DNA from 3 places in the Streptomyces sp. URMC 126 genome. Region 2 is predicted to be linked to each of the others. Evidence: riboswitches for the same ligand, from Rfam matches in the RefSeq annotation. Region 2 holds a riboswitch; each other region holds the start of a gene.
What was found. A riboswitch is a leader RNA that binds a small molecule or an ion and turns the genes downstream of it on or off. The one in region 2 is predicted to bind cobalamin.
Positions count from the first base shown of each region.

Region 1 (6,583 bases), on a different contig from region 2:
CACGGCGTGCGCATTGACAGCAGTTTCAGCTCCGCCGTCGCCGACCGGGCCTCCGGCACCGCCCACATCTCGTACGAGGACCTGAGCCGCATCGCCGGTCAGGGGATCACCGTCGGCTACGGCGGCAAGGACGCGTCCGGCACCAGCCGGGTGAAGGTGACCGGAAGCATCCCGCTGCCGATGGGCGTGGTGAAGCGGAGCGTGGTCTCGACGGTGAGCCTGGTCGGCGACACGCGGGTGCGGGTGCACGCGGAGAAGGTGCCGTCGGATCTGCCGGGGCTGGAGGGGCTGATCCGCAAGAAGACGGACTTCGAGCGGGAGATCACCGGGCTGCCCCGGGGCATCAAGCTGGAGAAGGTCGAGACGAACGAGAAGGGCGTGGAGATCACGCTCGGGGGGACGGGCGTGCGGCTGGCGGGGTGAGGCGCGCCCCGCACCGTCCCCAAGGCGGTACGGCAGGTACGGCCCGCCCGTCGCGGCGCCTAGGGACTGCCCGCCTTCGCCGACTCCCGGGGCAAACCCCCGGACCCCCCGAAAACCGCGCTCCGCGCGCTTGTCCTCAAACGCCGGACGGGCCGGAAAAACAGCTGGTCCGGCACTTGCCTGCCCACATGGTGAGACTATTCGTCTCATATACCGACACGTCGGTGACACCCCTCCCCCGCCCTCCCTACGATCGCACCATGAGGCGACAGGCGGATCTCACCAAGCGGCGGGCAGTCGACCTGTGCCGCGTGGCCGCCATGCTGTGTCGCCGTGCCTGACAGGGGCTCCGTCCCCTCCTCGGCCGGCAGCTCCGGCCCCCCTCCCGCATCACCGCCATGCGCCGGCGCCCGGCGCGCCCTTGGCGTACCTCAGCAACTGCCCCGGAGGAGAACAGCATGAGCCGCAGTGACGTCCTGGTGGACGCCGACTGGGTCCAGGCCCGCATCGACGCAGGCGACCCCAAGACCGTCATCGTCGAGGTCGACGAGGACACCTCGGCCTACGACAAGAACCACATCAAGTCCGCCATCCGGATCGACTGGCGGACGGACCTCCAGGACCCCGTCCGCCGCGACTTCGTCGACCAGGCGGGTTTCGAGAAGCTGCTGTCCGAGAAGGGCATCGCCAACGACGACACGGTCGTCCTCTACGGCGGCAACAACAACTGGTTCGCCGCCTACGCCTACTGGTACTTCAAGCTCTACGGCCACGAGGACGTCCGCCTCCTCGACGGCGGCCGCAAGAAGTGGGAGCTGGACTCGCGCGACCTGGTCGCCGAGGTCCCGCGGCGCCCGCGCACCGAGTACAAGGCCAAGCCGCAGGACACCTCGATCCGCGCCTTCCGGGACGACGTGGTGGCCGCGATCGGCAGCCTGAACCTGGTCGACGTCCGGTCGCCCGACGAGTTCAGCGGCAAGCTGCTCGCCCCCGCCCACCTCCCGCAGGAGCAGTCGCAGCGGCCCGGCCACGTCCCGTCGGCGCGCAACATCCCCTGGTCCAAGGCGGCCAACGACGACGGCACGTTCAAGTCGGACGACGAACTCCGCGCCGTCTACGAGGGCGCGGGCGTGGACCTGACGAAGGACACCATCGCGTACTGCCGGATCGGCGAGCGGTCGGCGCACACCTGGTTCGTCCTGCACGAGCTGCTCGGGCAGACCAACGTCCGCAACTACGACGGCTCCTGGACCGAGTACGGCTCCCTCGTCGGCGTGCCGATCGAGCTCGGCGCCAACTGACCGTCCGACGACAGCACGAACGAGGAAAGGTACGCAGCATGTGTGGAGCCAAGGCCGGCGGCCCCGACGCCTCGACGGCCAAGCAGGGCGAGACCACCATCCAGGGTTCCGTGACCCGTGACGGGGTGCCCGTCGCCGGTTACGTGCGCCTGCTGGACAGCCGCGGCGAGTTCACCGCGGAGGTCCCCACCTCCGCGACCGGGCAGTTCCGCTTCTACGCGGCCGAGGGCACCTGGACGGTGCGCGCGCTCGTCCCGGGCGCGACCGCCGACCGTACGGTCGTCGCCCAGCCGGGCGGGCTGGCGGAGGTGGCGATCGCCGTATAAGGCGGCGTACACCGCATGAGGCGGCACACGTCTTGAAGGACGCCGCCCACTGAGCACGGCGCCTCGCGCGCCGGACCGGCCGGAGGGCCGCACCCCGGGGTTTGGACGCCCTGATGGCGGGGTGCGGCCCTCCGGCGCGCCCTCCGCGGCGCGCCACGGGCGCGCTGTACGGCGACCGGGCCCCGCCGTACCGTTGAAGCATGTACGCGCGGCGGCGTCACCTGTACTTCGCCATGATGGGCACGTGCGTCGGGATGTTCGTCCTGGCCTGGGCCGTCGTCCGGCTGTGGTCCGTGCCCGCCGCCATCGGCATGTGCCTGTTCGCGATGGTGATCCCCCCGGTGGCGGCCATCGTGGCCAACCGCCGGGGTCCGGACGACCGCTGGTGGGACGAGGAGACGGGCGACCCCGAGTCCGACCGCTGGTGGAACGAGCTGGACGACCGGCGCGGGCGGGACGACCAGCGGGACGGCCCGTAGAGCGATCCCAGAGCGGCCCCAGATCGGTCCTGGAGCGGCCGCTGAGGCGAGCGGTCAGTAGACCAGCGCCTGCACCCCGTCCGCCATGGCCTCGCCGACGAAGACCTGGGCCCCCGCGATGCGCGCGCCCTCGATCAGGTCCTTCTCCTCGATGTCCCGCCGCGCCGCGCACTGCGTACAGACGGTGATCATGCCGCCGCCCGCCCGGATGCCGTCGATCAGCTCCGGCAGCGGCGCCGCGTGCGGCAGTTCGAACTCCGCCGCCCGGCCCGGCAGGGCGAACCAGGACGACTCCCCCGTCAGCCACAGCGAGACCTCGACGCCGCTCGCGACGGCGACGGCCGCCACCGTGAACGCCTGCGAGCACCGCTCGGGCGCGTCCGCGCCCGCCGTCACCTTGATCACGAGCTTCTTCCGCATGGGATCACTCTAGGCCGGACGCCCGTACCGGGGGCCCTCCGCGGCCCGTCCCACCTCACACCGCCGATCCGGAGCGGGCCGACTAGACTCGTCGCAGGTCCGTAACCCCTCACTCCGACCGAGGAGCGCGCTCGTGCTTGAGGCAGTCTTCACCACCCTGCTGGTCCTGGTCGCCGTCGGCGTTCTCGCGTTCGCCGGGCTGACCTGGAAGAAGCTGTACCAGGGCCAGCGCTGACCCCTCCTTGTTCGCCCCCTACAGATCGTCTGAGCTGATCCCATGATCGAGATTCCCTCCGACCTCCACCGGGACCTCGTGCCCCTCGTCTTCCTCCTCGGCAAGTGGGAGGGGGCGGGCGTCGCCGACTTCCCGGGCTCCGAGAAGTGCAACTTCGGGCAGGAAGTCACCTTCACCCACGACGGCCGGGACTTCCTGGAGTACGTCTCGCACAGCTGGGTGCTCGACGCCGAGGGGAACAAGGTCCGCCCGCTGGAGACCGAGAGCGGCTACTGGCGGATCGACAAGGACCGCAAGGTCGAGGTCGTCATGATCCGCGACCAGGGCGTCGTCGAGGTCTGGTACGGCGAGCTCGCCGACAAGAAGCCGCAGATCGACATCGTCACGGACGCGGTCGCACGGACCGCCGCGTCCGGCCCGTACTCGGGCGGCAAGCGCCTCTACGGGTACGTCAAGGGCGACCTGATGTGGGTCGGCGAGAAGGCCACCCCCGAGGTGCCGCTGCGGCCGTACATGTCCGCGCAGCTGAAGAAGACCGCCGACGTGGCCGCTCTGGAGGAGTGGGCGCGGAACCTGCCGGACGACCTGCCGGACGGCGTCTCCTTCTTCCGCCCGGACGGCACCCCGTACAACCCCGAGCAGCCGTAACCCCCGGCTGTCGTACAAGTCGCACGAAGCGCCCCGCGGGGGAAGTCCGGTCGAAATCCGGCGCTGACCCGCAACGGTAGGCGGAACACCCGTTCCGCGAGCCCGATCACCCGCGGCGGCGTCAGCTCCTGACAACTCGCCGTGGACTGCGAGGGGAGGCCCCCCGCAGCGCGGCGGGGCTCCTTACGGGCACGCGTGCCCGGGCCCACGGCCCGAGCCGAAGGCGTCCCCTTGGCCGTCACCGCCCAGGCCCCACCCGGCACCACCGCACCGGCACGGCGGATCCCGCTGCCACCCCTGCTCGCCGGGCTGACCGTGGCCCTCCTCGGCTCCCTCCTCTGCTGCGTCGCCCTGGGCTCCTCCGGCATCGGCTGGGGGCGCGTGCTGCGCTATCTGGGCGCCGGGCTGACCGGCGGCCGGATCGGGGCGGACGAGATCTCCGCCTACACCATCGTCTGGGAGCTGCGCTTCCCGCGCGCCCTGCTGGCGGCCGTGGTCGGCGCCGGTCTCGCCGCCGTCGGCGTGGCCACCCAGGCGCTGGTCCGCAACGCCCTCGCCGACCCGTTCGTGCTCGGCATCTCCTCCGGCGCCGCCGTCGGCGCCAACGCGGTGCTCCTCTTCGGCGTGCTCGGCTCGCTCGGCGTATGGGCGCTGTCCAGCGCGGCGTTCCTCGCCGCGCTCGCCTCGATGGCCCTGGTCTACGCGGCGGCCCGCAGTACCGGGCACGGGCTGACCCCCCTGCGGCTGGTGCTGGTGGGGACCGCGATGTACTACGGCTTCTCCGCGATCACCACTCTGATGGTCTTCAGCGCGGACCGGGGCGACGCCGCCCGCTCGGCGATGATGTGGCTGCTCGGCAGCCTCGGCGGGGCGAGCTGGCAGTCCGTGCCGATCGCCGCCGGTGCCGTGCTGCTGGGCCTGGGCTACCTGCTGTGGTCGGCGCGCGGCCTGAACGTCCTGGCCATGGGCGACGAGACGTCGTCCGCGCTCGGCGTCGACCCCGAGCGGCGGCGCCGGGTGCTGTTCGTCGTGGTGGCGGCCGTCACCGGTGCCGTCGTCGCCGTCAGCGGCGCCATCGGCTTCGTCGGGCTGATGGTCCCGCACGCCACCCGGATGCTGGTCGGCGCCGACCACCGCCGCGTCCTCGCCGTCGCGCCGCTGCTGGGCGCCGTGCTGCTGGTGTGGGTGGACGTCGTCTCGCGGCTGCTGCTCGCGCCCGTCGAACTGCCCGTCGGCGTGATCACCGCGCTGATCGGCGTGCCCTGCTTCATCCTGCTGATGCGCCGGCGCGGCTACACCTTCGGAGGGGCCTGATGCGGGTCGACATCGAGGACCTGTCGGTCGAGGTGGCCGGCGCCCGGCTGGTCCGGGACGTGGAACTGCGGGCCGAGAGCGGCCAGTTCGTCGGCGTCGTCGGCCCCAACGGCAGCGGGAAGTCGACGCTGCTGCGGTGCGTGTACCGGGCGCTGCGGCCGACGTACGGCCGGGTGCTGCTGGACGGCGACGACCTGCACGGGCTCACCGCCCGCGAGGGCGCCCGGCGGCTGGCGGCGCTGCCGCAGGAGTCGGGCGGCGAGTTCGACTTCACGGTCGCCGAAGTCGTCGCGATGGGCCGTATGCCGCACCAGCGGGCGGCCGGCCGCACCTCCCGCGAGGACACCGACGTCTGCGCGGCGGCCCTGGAGCGGGTCGGCGCCGGGCACCTCGCGGAACGCGGCTTCCTGACCCTCTCCGGCGGCGAGAAGCAGCGCGTGCTGATCGCGCGCGCCCTGGCCCAGCAGCCGAGGGTGCTCGTCCTGGACGAGCCGACCAACCACCTGGACATCAGCCAGCAGCTCGAAGTCCTCGCCCTGGTACGGGAGTCCGGTCTCACCGTGCTCGCCGCGCTGCACGACCTCAACCTCGCCGCGACCCACTGCGACGTCCTGTACGTCGTCCACGGCGGCCGGCTCGTCGCCTCCGGACCGCCGGACGAGGTGCTGACCGCCGGTCTCCTCGCCGACGTCTTCGGCGTACGGGCGCACCGGGTGCCCCACCCGGTGTCCGGCGTCCCGCAACTCCTCTTCGACCGCCTGCCCCGGTGACCCCCTTCCCCAGGAGCCCCGTCATGCGCACCGCCCGTGCCCTCGTCTGTCTGGCCACCGCCCTCGCCCTGGCGGGCTGCGGCGCCCAGGTGGACGACGAGAAGTCCGACGACGCGAAGAAGTCCTCGGCGTCCGGCCATTACCCCGTCACCATCGAGAACTGCGGGGTGAAGACGGTGTACGACAAGGCGCCGCGGCGGGTGGTGACCAACGACGTGGGCATCGCGGAGATCATGTTCGCGCTCGGCCTAGAGGACCACATGGCCGGCTACGTGGCACCCGCCTACAAGACGAGCCACTCGGAAGACGTCCCCTGGAAGGACGGCTACGACAAGGTCAAGCGGCTGTCCACGAAGCAGATCAACAAGGAGATGGTCCTCGACGCCAAGGCCGACCTCGTCTTCGCCGGCTGGAACTACGGCTTCGGCGAGGGCGACGGCTTCACGCCCGCCGCGCTGAAGAAGCTGGGCATCGGCTCGTACGTGCTCACCGAGTCCTGCCGGAGCGGCAGCGGCAAGGAGCGGGGCGTGATGCCGCCGCTGGAGGCGCTCTACACCGATCTCACCACCCTGGGGAAGATCTTCGACGTGGAGGACCGGGCGGCGAAGCTCGTCGCCGGGTTCAAGAAGAAGGTCGCCGACGCCCAGGCCACGATCCCCGCCGACGG
Region 1 is NZ_JBPQTX010000232.1:1,382-7,964, forward strand. It holds gene ACSNOK_RS24085 (LmeA family phospholipid-binding protein) at 1-423, shown strand, start outside; gene ACSNOK_RS24090 (sulfurtransferase) at 882-1,724, shown strand; gene ACSNOK_RS24095 (DUF1416 domain-containing protein) at 1,763-2,050, shown strand; gene ACSNOK_RS24100 (DUF3099 domain-containing protein) at 2,251-2,529, shown strand; gene ACSNOK_RS24105 (DsrE family protein) at 2,584-2,949, opposite strand; gene ACSNOK_RS24110 (FABP family protein) at 3,227-3,832, shown strand; cobalamin riboswitch at 3,826-3,964, shown strand; gene ACSNOK_RS24115 (FecCD family ABC transporter permease) at 4,064-5,146, shown strand; gene ACSNOK_RS24120 (ABC transporter ATP-binding protein) at 5,146-5,916, shown strand; gene ACSNOK_RS24125 (ABC transporter substrate-binding protein) at 5,940-6,583, shown strand, end outside.
Region 1: it holds a riboswitch for cobalamin, as region 2 does, so the genes downstream of both, ACSNOK_RS24115 (FecCD family ABC transporter permease) here and ACSNOK_RS08465 (ribonucleoside-diphosphate reductase subunit alpha) in region 2, are expected to answer to the same signal.

Region 2 (6,583 bases):
AGTTCGGCCAGATACTCGGCCTCGACCCGGACGCAGATCCGTTCACTGTCCACCAGCACGCCGTCGCAGTCGAAGATGACGAGGTCGAAAGGTTTCTCGCGCATGCCCGTCAGCCTATGCGCGGCCGGACGCGGCATCAGGGGCGATCACCGACGGGCGCCCACCCTCTGCCACCTCACCCGCCAAGGAACTTGATGTTGCCATACCGATATCCGGACAGGGGGTGACGACCGGAGGCTCCCTCCCCTAGATTTCGTGCGCATTACGCGAATGATCGCGCCGCGAGGAATCGCTCAGCGAGCGTCGCGCCATGCCGCCGACCGCACGGGGACGGAGCCGTCGCATGTCCGAACCACCCGCTTCCGCACCACCCGCCGACGGCCGCCGCAAGCCGGTCGTGACCCTCCCGATGGCCGTCGCCGGCGTCTGCCTCGCCCTGCCGTTCGGCGCGATGCTCTGGGTCGACTCCTACGCCCGGCTGAAGCCCGCGTTCATCGGCATACCGTTCTTCTACTGGTACCAGATGCTCTGGGTGATCGTCTCCACCGCGCTGACGACCGTCGCCTACGTGCTCGTGCGCCGGCAGGAGCGGGACCGGAAGCGGGGTGGGCGGCCGTGAAGGACGGCGTCAACGGTGTCGCGCTCACCGTCTTCATCATCTTCTTCCTGGCCGTCACGGTCATGGGCTTCTACGCGGCGCGGTGGCGGCGGGCGGAGCAAGCCGACAACCTGGACGAATGGGGGCTCGGCGGGCGCTCGTTCGGCACCTGGATCACCTGGTTCCTGCTCGGCGGCGACCTGTACACGGCGTACACCTTCGTCGCCGTGCCGGCGGCCGTCTACGCCGGCGGCGCGGCCGGGTTCTTCGCCGTGCCGTACACGATCCTCTGCTACCCGCTCGTCTTCACCTTCCTCCCGCGCCTGTGGTCGGTGTCGCACAAGCACGGTTACGTCACCTCGTCCGACTTCGTCCGGGGCCGCTTCGGCTCCCGGGGCCTGTCGCTGGCGCTCGCCCTCACCGGCCTCCTCGCCACGATGCCGTACATCGCGCTCCAACTCGTCGGCATCCAGGCGGTTCTGGACGTGATGGGGGTCGGCGGCGGGTCGAACTGGTTTATGAAGGACCTGCCGCTGCTCATCGCCTTCGGTGTGCTCGCCGCCTACACCTACTCCTCCGGGCTGCGGGCCCCGGCCCTGATCGCGTTCGTCAAGGACGCGCTCATCTACATCGTCATCGCGGTCGCCATCATCTACATTCCCATCAAACTGGGCGGCTTCGACGACATCTTCGCCAAGGCGGGCGAGGCGTTCTCCGTCAAGAACCCGGACACGGGCAAGCCGCGCGGCGCCCTGGCGACCGGGCCGGACGCGCAGTGGGCGTACGCGACGCTCGCCCTCGGCTCGGCGATGGCCCTCTTCCTCTACCCGCACTCCGTGACGGCCGTGCTCTCCAGCAAGAACCGCAACGTCATCCGCCGCAACACCACGATCCTGCCGCTGTACTCGCTGATGCTGGGCCTGCTGGCCATGCTCGGTTTCATGGCGGTGGCGGCCGGGGTCAAGGTGAAGAACGGCCAGCTGGCCATCCCGCAGCTCTTCGAGGACATGTTCCCCGACTGGTTCGCCGGCGTCGCCTTCGCGGCGATCGGCATCGGCGCCCTGGTCCCGGCGGCCATCATGTCCATCGCCGCCGCCAACCTCTTCACCCGCAACATCTACAAGGACTTCCTGCGGCCGGACGCCTCGCCCGCGCACGAGGCGAAGGTCTCCAAGCTGGCCTCGCTGCTGGTGAAGGTGGGCGCGCTCGTCTTCGTCCTCACCATGGACAAGACGGTCGCCATCAACTTCCAGCTGCTGGGCGGCATCTGGATCCTCCAGACCGTCCCCGCCCTGGTCGGCGGCCTGTTCACCCGCTGGTTCCACCGCTGGGCGCTGCTGGCGGGCTGGGCGGTGGGCATGATCTACGGCACCTGGCGCGCGTACGACACCCCGAGTGCCACGCAGGATCACTTCGGCAACACCAACGTCATCCCTCTGATCGGGGAGAAGGGGTACATCGGGCTCACGGCCTTCGCGCTGAACGTCCTGGTCGCCGTCGTCCTCACCCTCGTCTTCCGGGCCACCAAGGTGCCGGACGGCGTGGACGCGACGCGCCCCTCCGACTACACGGCGGACGCGGGCGACCCGGGCGTCCAGGTGGAGCTGCCCCCGGCGACGGCGGGAGCGCCGGGCGGGCACTGACGCCCAGGGCGGTTACGGCCGTCCCCCGGCGCGGCCCGCCTCCCTGCCGCCGGCCAGGTGGCCGAGGTCGCGGGAGTCCGCGTCGTGGTGACGGCCGCCGGCGGCCAGGGCGGCACGGGCCGGGCATGGGGCGTCACCACGGCAGGTTGGAGCGGACGCAGGAGAGGAAGACCAGCGTGGGAACGAGGGCCACAGCCGCGAGCAACAGGGTCCGGAAGGCGAAGCCGACCGTGAGGGGCCGACTGGCTCGCCTGGGGTCCTCGGGGTCGTAGACGAGCTCGACGCGCCCCTCGTACGCCGCCGGGGAGGACCCCCAAGCGGTCACCACGGAGGTGACGCCGCGCCCCGCCCCCGACGAGGCTGGTGACCACCCCGCGCGAGGAACGCCTCCGCGGATCGACGGTTGGGCGCCCGCAGCACCACGGCCCGGCCGAGGCCGTGGTCGTGCCGGCCCGGGTCCCCGTGGATGCCGACCCGCACCGCGCCGTCCGGGGTCCATGCCGCGGAGTCCAGCGCCCGGAGGGGCAGCGTCCATACCGTCCGGTCCCGGCCGACACGCAGGCGCGCCCCGTCGAAGGAGGCCGTGGTTCCGCCGCGCGTCAGGACGACTTCGGGCCCGACTGTGATCGATCTCCCGTTCGACATGAGCGGATCGTACGGACGTTCTGCCGCCCGGCGGGCCCGATCCCTGGAACAGGTCCGCCTACGCTTTCGTGAAGCCCGAGCGCCCCGCCCTTCTCCCGCCCGGCGAGTGGCGATCGCTTCCGTGAACGGCGGCTCGGCCCCCTTCCCGTTAGCACATTCCGCGACCGCCTCATGACGGGACGACACAACATGTGGGGGCACGCGCGACCGTCGGCACTAGATGTATGCTCGTGCTCGCTGTCGCCGCAGGGGAATCCGGTGGAAATCCGGAACTGTCCCGCAACGGTGTACGTACGGGCCCAATCCACCCGTTCCGCAGTCCGAGGACCTGCCGGCAGCACGCCATCACCGGGCCCGCCCGGTACGGCGTCTGAACACGTCCGGGCCTCGCGGGTTGGGCCGGTGGACGCCCGCGCGCACGCCTCGTACGGCCTCCGTACGCCGCCGCCTGCGCGTGCGCGCCCCCCTGCCCTCCCGCCGGGCCCCCAGCCGAGCGAGGGAGAGCCACACGTGACGATCGCGCCCGCGGAACCAGCTTCAGGTCCGGTTTCAGCGCCCGAGGCGGACACGGTAGCGACCGGCGGCCCCGGGACCGCGCTCCTGCGCACCCTGACGGAGCTCACCGCCGATCTGCCCGCCACCGACCCCGGCAAGGTCGCCGCCGCCGCGCTGCGCGGCCGGCACCCCGGGTCGGACGAGGCCGAACTGCGCTCGCTGGCCACCGAGGCCGCGGCCGGGCTGATCTCCGAGGAGCCCGAGTACTCGCGGCTCGCCGCGCGGCTCCTCACGCTCGCCATCGCCGAGGAGGCGGCCGGGCAGGGCGCGGTCTCCTTCTCCGCGTCCGTCGCCACCGGCCACCGCGAGGGCCTGATCGCCGACGAGACCGCCGCGTTCGTCCGCACCCACGCCGAGCGCCTCGACGCCCTCGTCGACGCCGCGCTCGCCGACGGCGCCGACGACCGCTTCGGCTACTTCGGCCTGCGCACCCTGCACAGCCGCTACCTGCTGCGCCACCCGATCACCCGGAACGTGATCGAGACCCCGCAGCACTTCCTGCTGCGCGTGGCCTGCGGTCTGGCCGAGGACCACTCGGTCCGCGCCCTGGAGGACGTGGCCGAGCTCTACCGCCTCACCAGCACGCTCTCGTACCTCCCGTCCTCCCCCACGCTCTTCAACTCCGGCACGCGCCACCCGCAGATGTCGTCCTGCTACCTGCTGGACTCGCCGCTGGACGAGCTGGACTCGATCTACGACCGCTACCACCAGGTCGCGCGGCTGTCGAAGCACGCGGGCGGCATCGGTCTGTCCTACAGCCGCATCCGCTCGCGCGGTTCGCTGATCCGCGGCACCAACGGCCACTCCAACGGCATCGTGCCGTTCCTGCGGACGCTCGACGCCTCCGTCGCCGCCGTCAACCAGGGCGGCCGGCGCAAGGGCGCGGCCTGCGTCTACCTGGAGACCTGGCACGCGGACATCGAGGAGTTCCTGGAGCTCCGCGACAACACCGGCGAAGAGGCCCGCCGCACCCACAACCTGAACATCGCGCACTGGATCCCGGACGAGTTCATGCGCCGCGTCGAGGCCGACGCCGACTGGTCGCTGTTCTCCCCGGCCGACACCCCGGACCTGGTCGACCTGTACGGCGACGAGTTCGACGCCGCGTACCGCCGGTACGAGGCCGAGGGCAAGGCCGTCAAGACCATCCCGGCGCGGGTGCTCTACGCCCGGATGATGCGCACCCTGGCGCAGACCGGCAACGGCTGGATGACGTTCAAGGACGCCGCCAACCGCACCGCCAACCAGACCGCCGAGCCCGGCCAGGTCGTCCACTCCTCCAACCTCTGCACGGAGATCCTGGAGGTCACGAACGACGGCGAGACCGCGGTCTGCAACCTCGGCTCCGTCAACCTCGCCGCCCACCTCGGCGCGGACGGCGAGATGGACTGGGAGAAGCTCGACCGCACGGTCCGCACGGCCGTCACCTTCCTCGACCGCGTCGTGGACATCAACTTCTACCCGACCGAGCAGGCGGGGAACTCCAACTCCCGCTGGCGGCCGGTCGGTCTGGGCCTGATGGGCCTCCAGGACGTCTTCTTCCGGCTGCGGCTGCCCTTCGACTCCCCCGAGGCGAAGGCGCTGTCCACCCGGATCTCCGAGCGGATCATGCTCGCGGCGTACGAGGCGTCCGCCGACCTCGCCGAGCGGCACGGCCCGCACCCGGCCTGGTCCGCGACCCGCACCGCGCGCGGCGTGCTGCACCCGGACCACTACCCGAACACCGAGCCGACCTGGGCCGAGCGCTGGGACGCGCTGCGCGCCCGGATCGCCTCCGTCGGCATGCGCAACTCGCTGCTGCTGGCCATCGCGCCGACCGCGACGATCGCGTCCATCGCCGGCGTCTACGAGTGCATCGAGCCGCAGGTGTCGAACCTGTTCAAGCGCGAGACGCTCAGCGGTGAGTTCCTCCAGGTCAACACCTACCTGGTGGAGGACCTGAAGAAGCTCGGCGTGTGGGACCGCGCCACGCGTGACGCGATGACCGACGCCAACGGCTCGATCCAGGACATGAACTGGATCCCGCAGGAGGTGCGCGACCTCTACCGCACCGCCTGGGAGATCCCGCAGCGCGCCCTGATCGACATGGCCGCGGCCCGCACCCCGTACCTGGACCAGAGCCAGTCGCTCAACCTGTTCATGGCCTCGCCCACCATCGGCAAGCTCAGCTCGATGTACGCGTACGCCTGGAAGCAGGGCATCAAGACCACGTACTACCTGCGCTCGCGTCCGGCGACCCGGATCGCCCGCGCGGCGTCCGGTGGCGGCTCCTCCGCTTCGAGCGCCCCCGCCACCGTCCCCGTCCAGCAGGCCGCGCCCGACGCGGACGCCATCGCCTGCTCCCTTGAGAACCCCGAGTCCTGCGAGGCCTGCCAGTAATGCCCGCCCGTCGCCCGACCACCACCCCTGAAGGGCAGCACTCCGTGCCGGAAGCCTCTACTCAGAAGAACCTGCTCGACCCGGGCTTCGAGCTGACCCTGCGTCCCATGCGGTACCCGGACTTCTACGACCGCTACCGCGACGCGATCAAGAACACCTGGACCGTGGAGGAGGTCGACCTCCACTCCGACGTGGCCGACCTCGCGAAGCTCTCCCCGGGCGAGCAGCACATGATCGGCCGGCTCGTCGCGTTCTTCGCGACCGGCGACTCGATCGTGGCCAACAACCTCGTGCTGACGCTGTACAAGCACATCAACTCCCCCGAGGCGCGGCTGTACCTGTCGCGGCAGCTCTTCGAGGAGGCCGTGCACGTCCAGTTCTATCTGACGCTGCTCGACACCTACCTGCCCGACCCGGAGGAGCGCGCGGCGGCGTTCGCGGCCGTGGAGAACATCCCCTCCATCCGCGACAAGGCGCAGTTCTGCTTCAAGTGGATGGACTCGGTCGAGAAGATCGACCGGCTGGAGACGAAGGCCGACCGCCGCCGCTTCCTGCTCAACCTGATCTGCTTCGCCGCGTGCATCGAGGGCCTGTTCTTCTACGGCGCGTTCGCGTACGTGTACTGGTTCCGCTCGCGCGGTCTGCTGCACGGCCTCGCCACCGGCACCAACTGGGTGTTCCGTGACGAGACGATGCACATGAACTTCGCGTTCGAGGTCGTGGACACCGTCCGCCAGGAGGAGCCCGACCTCTTCGACGACGA
Region 2 is NZ_JBPQTX010000045.1:20,392-26,974, forward strand. It holds gene ACSNOK_RS08440 (HAD family hydrolase) at 1-104, opposite strand, end outside; gene ACSNOK_RS08445 (DUF3311 domain-containing protein) at 344-619, shown strand; gene mctP (monocarboxylate uptake permease MctP) at 616-2,241, shown strand; gene ACSNOK_RS08455 (hypothetical protein) at 2,375-2,566, opposite strand; gene ACSNOK_RS08460 (hypothetical protein) at 2,563-2,886, opposite strand; adenosylcobalamin-variant (AdoCbl-variant) riboswitch at 3,124-3,224, shown strand; gene ACSNOK_RS08465 (ribonucleoside-diphosphate reductase subunit alpha) at 3,397-5,820, shown strand; gene ACSNOK_RS08470 (ribonucleotide-diphosphate reductase subunit beta) at 5,928-6,583, shown strand, end outside.

Region 3 (6,223 bases), on a different contig from region 2:
GTAGGGCGGTGGCGTGGGCGGAGGCGGTGGCGTTGCTGACGCCCAGCCGGCGGGCGAGGCCGGTGGTGGTGTGTTCGTGGGCCAGCAGGAGCAGGACGTCCAGGCGGGTCCGGCCCAGCACGGCGGAGAGCGGCTCGGCCGGGCCCTCGGCCCCGGCCGGGTCGAGGGGCAGGCCGGGACCGGCCGGGTAGGTGATGCCGAGCGGGCCGTGGGGGAGGTCGGCGACGAGCGGGTGGCCCGTCCAGTGGAAGGTGGGCAGGAGCAGCAGACCGCGCCCGGCCGGGCGGAGGTCCCGGTCGGTGGAAGCCGGCAGCTCCCAGACCGTGCCGCGCAGCCGGCCGCCGGGGACGAGGGCCGCGAGCGCCGCGCCGGTGCCGTGTTCGGCGGCGGTGACCGCGTGGCGGGTGAACTCGGCCCGGTGCAGGTCCTGGACCAGGGGCCAGACCGGGGCGAGGACGGTGTCGAACGCCGCCCGCTGGGCTCGGCGCAGAAGCCGCCAGGCGGCGGGGTCGTCCTCGTGCAGCCGGTGGACCCAGGGGGCCGGCGGCCGTCCGCCGTGGACGCGTTCCAGCTCCGGGCGGACGAGACTTGGGGCGGCCCGGACGGCGTCCAGCCCGTCCGCGAGGGTGTCGTGGAAGACGTCGAGGAAGCGGGGCGCCACCCCGAGGGGGACGAGGTCCGCGAGCGGTTCCGCCGCGGGCGGCAGGGCGCGGAGCAGCCGGTTCCGCCACCGGCCGAACAGCAGCGCGTCGCGGGGGTGGACGAGCATGCTCAGGGCCGCGTTGAGCTCCTGGAGCGGCGCCGGCCGGGGCGCGAACCGCACCCGGGCGAGGTCGTCCGCCGTCAAGTGGACGCGGAGCACCGCGTTCCCCCTCCCCCCACGCCAGCCTTTCGGTCTCGGCCTGAACGTTCGTCCGGACCGCCCGTCGACGGCGAGCATGCCTGCCGTGCCCCTCATCCGTACACGCGGGGGCCGTTCGACGAAGGGAACGCATCATGCCGTATACGAGCCGGGCCGTGGGCAGACGGTCCGTCATCGCCTCCGCCACGTCGGCGGGTCTGCTGCTCGCCGTGGGCGCGGCCGCACCGGCGCGGGCCGCCGGGGGCCGGCCGCTCGTCCCGGTGCTGCCGGCTCCGACCGGTCCGCACCGGGTCGGGGCGACCGTGCTGTACCTGGTCGACCGGTCCCGGCCCGACCCGCTGACACCGGCCGTCCCGGTCCGGGAGGTGATGGTCACGGTGTTCTACCCGGCCGGGCCGGTCCGGGGCCTCCCCCGGGCGCGGCATATGACGCCCGGCGCGGTCGTGCTCTTCCGGGAGATCGACGTCCGGGTGCACCGCCTGCCGGAGGCGGGTGTCGACTGGGCGGCCACGCGCGGCCACGCGTACGTCGACGCGCCCGCGCTCGCCGGGCGCCGGCCGGTGTTGCTGTACAGCCCAGGCGGCGGCGACCCGCGCACCATGGGCACCGGGCTCGCGGAGGATCTGGCGAGCCACGGGTACGTGGTGGCCGCCGTCGATCATCCGGGGGACGCCGGCGAGGTGGAGTTCCCGGTCGGGATGCCCGGACGGGAGCGGGTGCGGCCGACGGTCCTCACCGGGGAGCCGGGGCCGGACCTCTTCTCCGTCCTGGTCGAGACCCGGATCGCGGACCTCCGGTTCGTTCTGGACCGGCTGGCGGACCCGGCCACCGGCCGGTCGCTGCCCCCGGGGCTCGGCGCGGCCCTGGACCCGGGGCAAGTGGGCGTCTACGGGCACTCTCTCGGCGGGACGGCGGTGACCGAGGCGATGCGCCGGGACCGGCGGATCCGCGCGGCGGCGAACCTGGAGGGGTACCTCGACCACCCGCCGGGCGCCGACGGCCGTCCCGGGGAGCTGTTCCCGGTGGCGCGGGAGGGGGTGGACCGGCCGCTGCTGCTGGCCGGGACGGACGGGTTCCACAACGAGCGGTTCGAGCGGTCGTGGCCGGCCGTGACGGCACGCTCCGGCGGGCGGGTCGTGCGTCGTCGGCTGTCCCGTGCGGGGCACTGGGTGTTCACGGATTACGCGGCGTTGGCGCCGCGGTTCCAGGCGGAGGGGTTGATGTCGGCTCGGGATCGTGACGCGCTCGTCGGGCCGGGTGGGGCGGGGTGGTCGGTTCCCGTGGTGCGGGGGCTGGTGCGTTCGTTCTTCCACCGGGCCGGCGGGCTCGCCCCGGCCCCTCTCCCGGAGGGGGCACCCCCGTTTCACCGTTTCTCGCCGGGGCCGCGCCCCGGCACCCCCTGAGACCGCGCCGCCGCGCGCCGTCGGAACACGGCGGAACGGGGGTGCCCCCTCCGGGAGAGGGCCAGGGGCGTTCCCCCTCAGAACTCGAACCGCGCCAGCCGGAACACGTCCCGCAACCCGGGCACGCGGCTCGTCAGACCCGCCTCCGCGCGGGCCAGCGGCCCGATGTGGCGGACGTCGGGCAGGTCGCAGCCGCGGACGACGTCGAGACAGGTCAGCCCCGGGTGCAGGCGTTCCAGCGCGTGGAGGTCGTCGATGCCCCAGCGCACCGTCGCGCCGGTCCTGCGGAAGAGGGGCACCAGCCGTTGCAGACGGACGCCCAGGCCGCTGAGGCAGTCGAACAGGATCTGTCCGCGCGGGAAATGGCCGGCGATCCGCCGGATCAGCTGCTCCCCCTCGGCCGGCCGCAGGTACGGGGCGAGTCCTTCGAAGACGGCCACCACGGGCCGGTCGGCGGGCAGTTCCTCCAGCCAGCCGCCGGCGGTCACGGAGGTCGCGAGGGTGCGGTAGTCGCCGCCGGGCGACGGGAGGACACGGTTCCGGAGGGCGACGACCTCGGGGAGGTCGACGTCGATCCACCGGGTCTCCGGGAACCGGGCGAGGCGGTGCGCCCGGGTGTCGAGCCCGCAGGCCAGGTGGAGGACGGTGGCGCGGGGGCGACGGGCCAGGTAGGCGGCCGTCCAGTCGTCCAGGCAGCGGGCGCGCAGGGCGACGCCCGCCACGTTCACGGACGTCATGCCGGTCCTGCCGAAGTCGTAGTCGAGGCGTCGGACGGTCTGGAGGGCCGTGCGGTCGCGCAGGAGGGAGCGTCGGGAGCGGCTGTCGAGGGCGCGGGCGTGGAGGGTGGCGAGGAGGGTCTCCGGGACACCGGTGAGGGTGATCTTCTCGCGGTCCATGGGGCTCCTGACCGAAGGCGGATGCACTCCCCTTCACGGTAGACCCGCGGGGCGCCGCCCGTCCCGGTGTCGGCCCAAGCCGTGGGGGGACGGGCGGTGTCCGCGGACCGTCGGGGTCCGGTCAGCCCTCCGTCGCCGGGGCCGACGCGCCGCGCGCCGCCCAGCGCTGCTCGACCTTGGCGAAGCGCCAGTAGGCGAGGGCGGCGGCCCAGACCACCACGAACAGGCCGACGATGACGAAGCCGACGTTGTCGAGGTTCAGTCCGGCGATCCAGCCGGTGACCGCGTCGTCCAGCTCCAGCTTCTCGTGCAGCACGCCGACCAGTTCGATGGTGCCGATGAGGAAGGCGACGGCGATCGACAGGCCGGTGATGGTGAGGTTGTAGTAGACCTTGCGCACCGGGTTGGAGAACGCCCACTGGTAGGCGAAGTTCATGAACGTGCCGTCGAGGGTGTCGAAGAGGCTCATGCCGGCGGCGAACAGCAGCGGCAGGCAGAGGATCGCGTACCAGGGCAGTCCGGCGGCGGCGCCGCTGCCGGCCATGACCATCAGGGTGACCTCGGTGGCGGTGTCGAAGCCCAGGCCGAAGAGGAAGCCCAGCGGGTACATCTGGCCGGGGCGGCTGATCGAGCGGGTGAAGCGGCCGAGGATCCGGTTCATGAAGCCGCGCGAGTCGAGGTGCTGCTCCAGCTCGGCCTCGTCGTAGCGGCCCTCGCGCATCGAGCGGAAGATGCGCAGGATGCCCGCGAGGGCGACGAGGTTGAGGGCGGCGATGAGGTAGAGGAAGCCGCCCGAGACGGTGGTGCCGACGATGCCGAGCGTCTGGTGGGCGGACGAGTCCTCGTCCATCAGCGTGCTCGCCATATGCGTGCCGCCGGCGACCAGGGCGGCCATGGCGATGACGACGCTGGAGTGGCCGAGGGCGAACCAGAAGCCGACGGAGACCGGGCGCTTGCCGTCGGCCATCAGCTTGCGGGTGGTGTTGTCGATGGCGGCGATGTGGTCGGCGTCGAAGGCGTGCCGCATGCCGAGGGTGTAGGCGGTGACGCCGAGGCCGACGCCGTAGACCTTGGAGCCCACTTCGTAGTGGCTCGGGACGACCAGCAGGAAGAGCACGCCGAAGGCGACGACGTGCAGGGCGGCTATGACGGCGAGCAGGCCGGCGGTCCGCACCGTGTCCTGGCGGCGCCAGCGGAAGGCGGCGGACGGCCCGGCGGGCGCGTCGGTGGGCAGGGTCATCTTGGGGTTCACGCTCCAGCACCTCGTGGATCGGTTCACTGAGATGCCGTGGCCGGTCTCCTGGCTGACGGGTTCGTTCGCGCCCGCCCCCGCCTTCCCGGCAGCCGGCTGCGGCCAGTGGCTCCACGCGCCCGGCGGGCCGCGTGGAACGGGACGGTCACTCCCCGATCACAGTGGCGAGGGCCGCTCCGGAATCGGACTCCTCCCGGGGGGAGGGTCCTGCACCGGTCTTCCCGAACACCACGGCCGGGTCACTGTAACGCCCCTGCCAGTGCGGATACACCGAGAGTGGCGATTGTCATGTCCTGCCTCAGGGGGCGCTCCGGTCGCGCTACCGGCTTCCGTTCCACCGTGCGCTCCGGCCGCGTGCGCCCCGGGTCTTGACGCGGTGCGGAGCGCCCGGCCAGAGTCACCCATCACCCCGTCCGGCTCATGGTCCCCAACTCCCGTGCGCTGTTCGGGCGATGCCCGTGTCACGGTCCGTGCCGGCCTCGTGCGGGGTGATGGACGCGCCGGGCGGGCCGGTGCTACGAGTGCGGGTAACGCGCCAACGGGAAGGGCGGTCGCCATGGGAGTGAAAGCCGACGCACCGGACGGCCGGGACGGATTCGTCCGCCGCGTCGGGCCGTTCCAGGCCACCGCCATCAACATGAGCCAGATGTGCGGGATCGGCCCGTTCGTCACGATTCCGCTCATGGTCGCGGCCTTCGGCGGCCCGCAGGCCGTCATCGGCTTCCTGGCGGGGGCGCTGCTCGCCCTCGCGGACGGTCTGGTCTGGGCCGAGCTGGGCGCGTCCCTGCCGGGGGCGGGCGGCAGTTACGTCTACCTGCGGCAGGCGTTCCAGTACCGGACGGGCCGGCTGATGCCGTTCCTGTTCGTCTGGACGGCCATGCTCTACGTGCCGCTGGCCATGGCGAGCGGCGTGATGGGCTTCGTCCAGTACCTGGGCTACCTGTGGCCGGGCATGACCCCGACGCAGGGCGACCTGACCGGGCTGGCGCTCATCGTGGTGGTCGTGGCGCTGCTGTGGGGTCGGGTGGAGAACATGGCCCGGATCACGGCGGTCCTCTGGTGCGTGATGATCGCGGCGGTGGTGCTGGTGATCACCGCCGCGTTCACCCACTTCAGCGCGGACCGGGCGTTCACCTACCCGTCCCACGCCTTCGAGCTGACGAGCCATCACTTCTGGATCGGCTTCGCGGCGGGGCTGACCATCGGCATCTACGACTACGGCGGTTACTGGACGACCGCCTACATGGGCGCCGAGATCAAGGACCCGGGGCGCACCATTCCGCGCTCCATCATCTTCTCCATCCTCGGCATCATGGGCATCTATCTGCTGCTCCAGATCGGCACCCTGGGCGTCGTGGACTGGCGGGACATGCTCGACGCGGACAACGTCGCCTCGTCGTCCGTGGCCTCCGCCGTGCTGGAACGCACCTGGGGGCGGGGGGCCGCCGACGCCGTCACGGTGCTGGTGCTGATCACCGCCGTGGCATCGGTCTTCACCGGCCTCCTGGGCGCCTCCCGCATCCCCTACAACGCGGCGCGGGAGAAGGTGTTCTTCCGCGCCTTCGGCACCCTGCACCCGCGCCACCGCTTCCCCGTCCTCGGCCTGCTGAGCATGGGGGCGATCGGCTGCGTCGGCTTCCTGATCGGCCGTCACACCGACCTGGCCACCCTGATCCAGCTGCTGACCACGGTGATGGTGCTCGTCCAGGCGCTGGGGCAGATCGCGGCCGTCACCGTGCTGCGCCGCCGCCAGCCGACGCTGCCGCGCCCGTACCGGATGTGGCTCTACCCGCTGCCGAGCCTGGTGGCG
Region 3 is NZ_JBPQTX010000353.1:305-6,527, forward strand. It holds gene ACSNOK_RS28895 (ArsR/SmtB family transcription factor) at 1-862, opposite strand, end outside; gene ACSNOK_RS28900 (alpha/beta hydrolase family protein) at 997-2,265, shown strand; gene ACSNOK_RS28905 (class I SAM-dependent methyltransferase) at 2,343-3,161, opposite strand; gene ACSNOK_RS28910 (HoxN/HupN/NixA family nickel/cobalt transporter) at 3,283-4,401, opposite strand; cobalamin riboswitch at 4,435-4,661, opposite strand; gene ACSNOK_RS28915 (APC family permease) at 4,970-6,223, shown strand, end outside.
Region 3: it holds a riboswitch for cobalamin, as region 2 does, so the genes downstream of both, ACSNOK_RS28910 (HoxN/HupN/NixA family nickel/cobalt transporter) here and ACSNOK_RS08465 (ribonucleoside-diphosphate reductase subunit alpha) in region 2, are expected to answer to the same signal.